Regions from separate parts of the Lysinibacillus sp. Ag94 genome, predicted to be linked through region 1. Evidence: riboswitches for the same ligand, from Rfam matches in the RefSeq annotation. Region 1 holds a riboswitch; the other holds the start of a gene.
What was found. A riboswitch is a leader RNA that binds a small molecule or an ion and turns the genes downstream of it on or off. The one in region 1 is predicted to bind FMN.

Region 1 (4,486 bases):
CGGAAGCGCTAATTTGCACAAAATTGACGCCAATATAAAGGGAAAATATGCTGATTTCCTCAGAGGATTCTTCCCCGAATCCACGAATCATTGATTTCTCCGTTACAAAAACAATGAATAGTAATAAAATTACAATCGTAATCATTGTAGAAATGAATGCAGTTACCGTTTTACTGCTCATTTCATTAATAAAAAATAAGCTAATCCAGCTAATGACGGTACAGGCAATGAGCGTTAATATAATCGGACTATTTTTCTGACTAGTCATTAAAAAGATAGTTATAAAGAGCACTCCAAAGTTTAAAAATAAAGATAGAAAAGAACGTACACCTTTTTTCCCACCAATAACAATCATTAATATGAATAAAATGGCAGTTAACCATACTAATACATTCATCATTATTTTGCCCTCTTTCGATTAATGAAAAAAATAGAAGTGTATAAACTGATCGGAATCGTTAAGACTACACCGATTCCCCCTGCTAGGGCTCTAGCTAATTCTAATGAAAGGTTCATGGAAAGTGTTTGCCCCAATGGATAAGAGTTTTTCAAATATAAAATCAACATAGGGATTGAGCCACAAATATAAACTAAAAACAAAATACTTGTAATCGTTCCCATAATGTCTTTCCCGATATCAATTCCTGAGGTTTTCAGTGCCTGGTCAGATAGATCTTGGTTTTGCTCAAATAAAGTGAACATTGAAGAAGCCATTGTGATGGAGACGTCCATTACAGCTCCTAGTGCTCCAATAAATAACCCAGCCATAAAAATTACCCGATATGGGCGCGTTAAAAATTGCATCTCTTCATATCGAATTCCGTTCTCGTTTGTGATCCACAGAACTACAGCGCTAATCAATAACGAAATAAATGTTCCGATAAGTGTTGCAACAATCCCCGCATATGTTTTCTCGTTCAAGCCGTTAATGAGAATTAAAGAAATGACCGTAAATAAAAGAACACATACCCCGCTAATAACTATCAAATTTATATTGGAATGTATATATAAATCTAAAGCGTAGGATAAGACAAGAGAATTTACAATTAAACTGATGATAGAAAATAACCCTTGTCTTTTCCCAACAATCAGCAAAGCAACGATAAAAATCCACGCCACTATCAAGACAAACTGATCACGTTTTACGTCTAAAATTGTCCCAGTTAAATCTCCATTTTCGTTTGTATTTGCTTTTATAGAAACAAATAATTTATGTCCAACATGGTACTCTTGATCAAAGGCTCCAGATGCTGAATACTCATTGGTAAAATGAATAAGCTTACCTTTTTTTTCACCATTTTTTAATACAGCTGTAATTTGCTGAGTATATAAATGATCATCATTTTCATACATATCCGTTACAAGATTTGATTCTTTTAATTCTGTTTTTATAACTTCTGCAATTGGACGGTCATAAAATCCTTCATTGTGATAAACGAAAAAAACAGAAGCGATAAAGCAAATTGCGATAAAAGTATAAAATATGACTTTGTTAAACGATTTTTTTTTCAAGATGGTTTGCAATAAAAAAACCTCCAATGTGAGAAGGGAATCTAATCATATTTGTTGCGTTCATTGTTAATGTTAAGCAGATAAAAAAATGCCATTATAAAGTAACGTGCTAAATGACTAGAGGTTCCTTCATTTAAGAAAAAAACCAACGTTAGTACAAATTTATGAAAGCGAAATTAGGTAGAGAAAAAAATTTCTATTAAGAATTATCTGGATAATAAAATAAAATAGTGTTATCGTTAGAAATAGCTAAATAAAAATATCCTTCAGGGTAGGGTGAAATTCCCAATCGGCGGTGATGAAGAAATTCAAAGTCCGTGAGCGCAAGCTGATTTGGTGCAAATCCAAAACCGACAGTTATAGTCTGGATGGGAGAAGGGTAAAAGTATATGAGCTTTTTAAATTCGCTTGAGTTTATAAGGTTTCTTTAAGTATGCTTTTATGTTAACTACTTCCCATTTTATAGCGGGAAGTAGTTTTTGTTTTATTTAGCTAAAAAATTGAATAGCAGTAGTTCTTCGGGGTAGGGTGAAATTCCCAATCGGCGGTGATGAAGAAATTCAAAGTCCGTGAGCGCAAGCTGATTTGGTGCGAATCCAAAACCGACAGTGACAGTCTGGATGGGAGAAGAACGATGAGATGACAGCCTATGGAAAAAATATTATATCCATAAGGTTTATTTGTTGACGTCTTAAGATGAACTCCCAAACCCCTTTCATTTAAGGGGTTTTTTGTTTGAACGGAAATTTATTAAATGATTGAAAGCAGGTGAAAAAATGTTTACAGGAATTGTTGAGGATATTGGTACCGTAAAAACCATGCAAAGTGATCGGCAAAGTATGAAAATTACCGTAATTTCAAAGCAAATGGTAGAGGATGTAAAGCTCGGAGACAGTATAGCGGTCAATGGTGTTTGTTTAACAGTGATACATTTTAATGAACAAGAGCTAACGATGGATGTAATGCCTGAAACAGTGAGCGCAACAAATTTACAGCAGCTCTTAGTTGGAGATCCGGTAAATTTAGAGCGCGCTATGTCGGCTAATGGACGTTTCGGTGGTCATTTTGTATCCGGACATGTAGACGGGATAGGGAAAATAGTGCGCAAGCGAACATTAGCAAATGCAGTCTATATTGATATTGAACTATCGAAGGAGTTAACGAGCTACTGTATACCAAAGGGCTCTATTACAATCGACGGAACGAGTTTAACCCTCTTCCATGTCGAGAAAAACGGTATCACAGTATCACTGATACCTCACACATACAAGGAAACTATTTTAGGTATGAAAAAAATTGGTGATCTCGTCAATGTTGAAACCGATTTAGTTGGAAAATACATTTTGCATCAACTTAAGCGTGGACAGGAAGCACCAACCATTTCAAGAGACTTCTTAGCAAAAAACGGGTTTTAACTTCTATTAGAGTCCAAATATCTGCAAAATTTTAGACGCAATTATGCCGAGGCATAATGGATCTAATACATTTTACGAGCTGGAGGTGGCGATATTGCTACATTCAATTGAAGAAGCATTAGAGGATTTAAAACAAGGGAAGATGATTATTGTAGTAGATGACGAGGACCGAGAAAACGAAGGGGACTTACTCGCACTTGCGGAATTTATGACCCCAGAAACGATTAACTTTATGGCGACCTATGGAAGAGGTCTTATTTGTACGCCGATTTCACAGGAGCTTGCACAAAAATTAGCATTAAAGCCTATGGTTAGTATTAATACAGATAATCATCAAACGGCATTTACCGTTAGTATAGATCATGTAGACACAACGACTGGAATTAGTGCCTTTGAACGGGCAATGACTATAAAAAAAATGCTAGAACCACAAGCGAAACCTGCGGATTTTCGTAGACCCGGTCATGTATTCCCGTTAATTGCAAAGGAAAATGGTGTATTAGAGCGTAGAGGACATACAGAAGCTACAATTGATTTGGCCAAGCTGTGTCATAGTATTCCTGCGGGCATTATTTGTGAAATTATGGGGGACAATGGCAAAATGCTACGCTTTAATGACCTTGTTAAATACGCAGCGCTACATCATTTAAAAATGATTTCCATAGAAGCATTGGCCACTTATCGTAGTCAACAAATAATGGAAGAAAATAAAATGTCTATATAAAAGGAGAAAAGAACAATGGTTAAAACATTTGAAGCACAATTGATTGGTACGGATTTAAAAATAGCAGTAGTAGTTGGTCGTTTCAACGAATTTATTACAAGCAAATTATTAGACGGTGCATTAGATGGTTTAAAGCGTCATGGTGTGGATGAGAATTCTATCGATGTCGCATGGGTTCCTGGTGCATTTGAAGTTCCGTTCATTGCAAAACAGTTAGCCGAAACAAAGAAATATGATGCAATAATTGGATTAGGTACTGTAATCCGTGGCTCAACAACACATTATGATTATGTATGTAATGAATCAGCAAAAGGAATTGCTAATGTATCACTAACTACAAATGTACCTGTTATTTTTGGCATTGTTACTACAGAAAGTATTGAACAAGCGATTGAGCGTGCAGGGACTAAATCAGGAAATAAAGGCTATGATGCAGCAATGTCTGCTATTGAAATGGCGAATTTAAAGAAGATGATTGGATAAGTTTTTCTAATAATAGTATGAAAAATTCGTAGGTGAATTATTCTGAAAAAGCATTATGAACATTAAAGTTTTCTTGCATATTTTTTTAGACCGTGGGGAAAATAGCCGTAAGTGTATTTGTGTTATTACTCATAAATGTACTAATTAGGAGCTGGCTCAGTAGGAGATGAGGGATATTTCTTCAATGCAACAAGAATTAAATATCAAATCTTTGAAGTCACTATTTCAACGCTCTGCTGATGTAATATTCCAAGAATATTTATTTCAGCAACATAAAGTACATTTGATAAAATGTGAAGGAATGATGGATGAGCGGTTACTGCAGACTGTTATTGTACAACGAGTACAATCA
Region 2 (4,486 bases), 230 kb from region 1:
GTAACAATTTCACCTTCACGTAAAGTACCCATAGCAGTACTATCCTTAGTAGGTCTTGTCCTCAATGTTACATTAGTTGTTGTTGCACTAACTTTCTGATTTGTTTTAAAAAAATACTTTGATTTTGTTAATGGTACATCAAATTTATAGTTCATCGCTGAAAATTTAATATTTTCCCTGCTGTTAGAATCATATTGAAAATGTTCGCGTTTAAAAGGCAGCTCTGTTAAGTCTATTAATTCCAATTTCTCAATAATTCGGAGAATTCTTTCTTGATAGGCATTTGCATTTCTTTCATCAGTTGCTTGGACAATTGGACTATTTACTGGTTTAGTACCGTTATAAGCCATGATAGCGAAGTACCAATGTTCCAATACATCTCTTTCCCCACCGTTGATGCTAGGCAAATCCTTCCGCTTAAACATATCATCTAGAGTCTTTACACCAGCTTGAATATTATAGACAATATCGCTTTTTAGTCTATCTTGATCGTAGCCAGCTTGATTTGTAATTTGCATAATGCCAATTCCATTATCTGCTGTCACAATCGCTTTACCATTACTATCGAAATGACGCCAATTTCCACTTTCACCTTCCGCTATTGCCTTCACAATTTCAGGTGGAACATCATAACTCAGTGCTGTTTCGGTTAACAAACAGTTCATTGTGGAATAGTCAGGGTTTACATTCGACGCCGAATCATACCCACATGTATTTGCAATATTATTAGCTAATACATTTTTATCTATGTTTATAGATAGAGAGAGGGTACCAATGGCAATCACACTAATCAAAGGTTTCAATATCTTTTTCATATGTGATTATTACACTTCCTTTCATATTTTTTAAAGATAAAAGATTCAGATATATGTTATCATAAACCCAATATTTGAGATAGGGGTAATAGTCAACATTTCCTTCATTTAACATTTTTGAACAATAAATGATAGCTCAAACATATATTGTTTAATTTTAATTCGGTGTAAAGTTTGTAAATAGCGATTGTTGGATTTTTACTTTTTTTGTGAAATAGGTAAGCTTCCTAAAGTCCATTGAAACAAGCCCAAGCAAAATCTATCAACTCTTACAAGCTCGTTAAATGGCTCTATAAACTTGCTACAATTGTTGTTGTAAGCTGACTCAAAGTTGAAACAATAGAGTTACTTGGAATCTAAAAGCAACATACCAAAATGTCAACTTCGTACTTTAGTGGTATATAAAAAGAGGGAGGAATTGCCTCCCCTTATGTATGATGTTATAGGTATTGCTCTTAGCAAAAGAACCATCTTTCTTCGGAACCTTTCTATCAACCTCAATCAAACCTGCTAGTTCTAAATTCTGAATCAATGCACGAATACTTCTCTCATTACACAAACAACGTCAATAATCTCATTGTTGAATACAGTTGCAGGAGCATAACCAAACATCTTGCCTACGATATTTCAGATACACAACGAGCAAATTCAAATACACTTATAGGTAATGTATCATCCGTTGAGAAAAAATTAGACCTCCTTCTCCTCTCGATTGTATTGTAGAAGTGGTTTCTTACATATATATCACCCACTATATCTTTTAAGAAATTCCTTCGATTGAGATTCGTCAATATCTAGTAATTGTGTTACCTTAATACCATCTTGTTAGGTCAGTGTATATTGCTTAAATTCTGTAACTCTTTCTCATCTAAAAAATCTGCAATTGCAAATTTAAGCAACAAAAAACACCTCCTAGACTTTAACAGTCCAATGAGGTGTCATTACTTGAACACTATCCTAAATCATACTTTATTCTCGAAATTAACTCATATACATAGAACGCTGATGATGAATCCATTTACGCATTGTTGTAAATAGTAATGCCATGATGATGGTAATTAAAATACCTTTCACAATGTTAAATGGCAAAATACCAGCTACGATCATTTTATATAGTGAATCACCTACAACAGGCTCCATACCTAAAAAGTAAGTGTACATAGGTAAAAATACAACATAGTTAAGAATGCTCATTCCTACTGCCATTACAATTGTTCCAGCAGCTAAACCTCCGACAAGGCCTTTAACTGTTTTGGAGCGATTAAATACAAAGCTCACTGGTAGAATAAATAAAATACCTGTTGCAAAGTTCGCGATATGTCCTACCGGTACTCCCGTTGGCGTGCCTGAGAAAACCCAGTCCAACACATTTTTAAATAATTCTACTAAAATACCGGCTATAGGTCCCATAGTAATCGCCGCTAATAATGCTGGCATATCACTAAAGTCCACTTCCAAAAACGCTGGAAACGGCGGAATCGGGAAATTAAAAAGCATTAATAAAAACGAAATACTACTCAGCATGCCAATCGTAATATAAGATTGAAGTTTAACATTTTTCTTCATTGAAAACTCTCTCCTCTTTGCTGATTCAATCTCGCAAGAAGAAAGGTTACGACCTAATCGATCATCATCATGAAAAAACCCTTATGCAAAGAGCATAAGGGAGAATAGGCAAGATTAAAAAACGCCATTAATTAACTATTTTCTGAGCATACGCTGTGTGAAATCACATCGAAAAAACGCTCGTAAATAGTTAAATTCATAACAATGAATGACGATCGTACCTCCATCTTCTCCCATCCAGACTTTAACTGTCGGCCTTGGAATCGCACCAAGTCAGCCATGCAAAAAATTTTTGCACAGGTCGCGGGCTGAAGAGCCTTTCGTAAATATGCGAGCTAATATGTCCTAAAAGAAACATTAGCGATTTACAACTCTATTACCGCCGGTCGGGATTTTCACCCTGCCCCGAAGATGAATCATTATTTTTTTGTTTCATAGCCTTACTATAATGAATTATTAGAGAAAAGTAAATAGCTTTGCTTAAAAAAATCCGATTAAACTTGTATGCTTTAAGCACATGAAAAGTAGCTTAAGTCCATATTAGAGACACTTCTGTACAGGATGCTTTGCTTTCGCTAAAAAAATTCCAATAATAAGAGCATTCACGCACATATAGCGGCGAGAATGCTCCAAAAAATTTCTTTAATTCTATTTTTGTTGTTAGGCTGTTTATGGCATATATCGTTTATTGGCTCCTACAGGCTTTGGCAAGAATTTTTTTAAATCAAATCCTTCCCAGCTTTCCTGTACAACATTGTCTAGACGTATTTGTTGTTCAAAACTTGCAGCAGTAAGCATCATAGCTTCTATCATTTGAGTTGCACGAACAGTATCCATGGTCGTTAAATCAAGCGGCTCATCAAATGTAACAATAACACCTTCTGCTACTTCTTTCACACTGTATGTTATATTTTCCGGTACAACTGGAACGTATACATCATCATTTTTATTTCGCATAACGGTAAGCGCTTCTGTAACAGTGGAAAAAGTTTTACGAGTATCGGGTGATAAATATTCAGCTCCATTTTCATCTTTATATAAATAATAATTAAAGTGATTTGCGCTTGTTAAGGTCATAGACTTACTTGGCTCTTCATCCTTAGAAAATTTGTAGGCTGTACCATCAGAATTTTCAAACTCAACATCTTTATACTCTGAATCTGAGAATGTATCCTGTAAAGTATCTAAATATTCATTCGTATCTGCTGAAGCAACATCATAATCGTTTTTCTTCGGCAAAACATGAACGAGTTTATCGCCCTTCTCCTTCAATTCTCCTTTATATGGATGATAGTTAGTAAAACCATTTGCTTTTTCATCAATTTGCGGCGCATACTTTTCATACATTTGTAATGTTGTAGGCTTTTTCTTCGGAAAATCAGTAGCTACTCGTTCATTTGGAATGATATACGTCATCGGCACGCTTTTCTTATCACGATTGGCCAAACCAATATGAAATACTACTGCATCTGTTAAATCTTCCGCATAAACAGATGATCGTAGAGACATGATCCTTGAATGTTCTGCTACGATGTTGTTGGATTCCATCATCTTATCGTGGTTGATAGAGCTTTTCGCTACATGATCGTCTGGCGATATTGAATATTGAGAGGTTTCAGGCGCATTAGCCTGGTCTATTTTTGTATCATTATGATTTAGCAACGTCGAGCCTGTAAATACTGTCAAAGCGAAAACTGCTGCAACACTCATAAAAATTGGCCATTTATGAACTTTCTTCTTTGTTGCTGTCTCTGTACTTTCTTGTTGTGGAGGATTACCGTGTTGTTGCTCTTGTGCTGTTATTTCATCATCTATTGGTTGTTGTATAGCTCCTTGAAGATGAGCATTATCCTGCAAGCGAGCATCTGTCAATAATCGATTTAATATTTCTTCTTTTGAACGGCGGTCAGAAAGCTTAGGGGCATTATTTAATAGATGCTCAAGTTGGTCATCATCAAATTGGTTATGTGTCATTGCCATTTCGCCTCCTGTTCTCTAACCTGTTGTAGCTGCTGCCTTAAAAATTTAATAGCACGATGCTGAGTGGTTTTTACCTTCGCTTCTGTCCAATCTAGTATTTGTGCAGTTTCTGCAATCGATAAATC

Region 2: another riboswitch for FMN. It lies ahead of MY533_RS05710 (ECF transporter S component); the one in region 1 lies ahead of ribE (riboflavin synthase).

The regions. Positions count from the first base shown of each region.
Region 1 is NZ_CP096780.1:1,509,056-1,513,541, forward strand. It holds gene MY533_RS06800 (YibE/F family protein) at 1-397, opposite strand, end outside; gene MY533_RS06805 (YibE/F family protein) at 400-1,524, opposite strand; FMN riboswitch at 1,771-1,896, shown strand; FMN riboswitch at 2,023-2,148, shown strand; gene ribE (riboflavin synthase) at 2,289-2,927, shown strand; partial or broken gene ribB (3,4-dihydroxy-2-butanone-4-phosphate synthase) at 3,022-3,612, shown strand; gene ribE (6,7-dimethyl-8-ribityllumazine synthase) at 3,667-4,134, shown strand; gene MY533_RS06825 (spore germination protein) at 4,319-4,486, shown strand, end outside.
Region 2 is NZ_CP096780.1:1,277,555-1,282,040, reverse strand. It holds gene MY533_RS05715 (SH3 domain-containing protein) at 1-815, opposite strand, end outside; gene MY533_RS05710 (ECF transporter S component) at 1,797-2,381, opposite strand; FMN riboswitch at 2,603-2,798, opposite strand; gene MY533_RS05705 (RNA polymerase subunit sigma) at 3,051-4,355, opposite strand; gene sigX (RNA polymerase sigma factor SigX) at 4,352-4,486, opposite strand, start outside.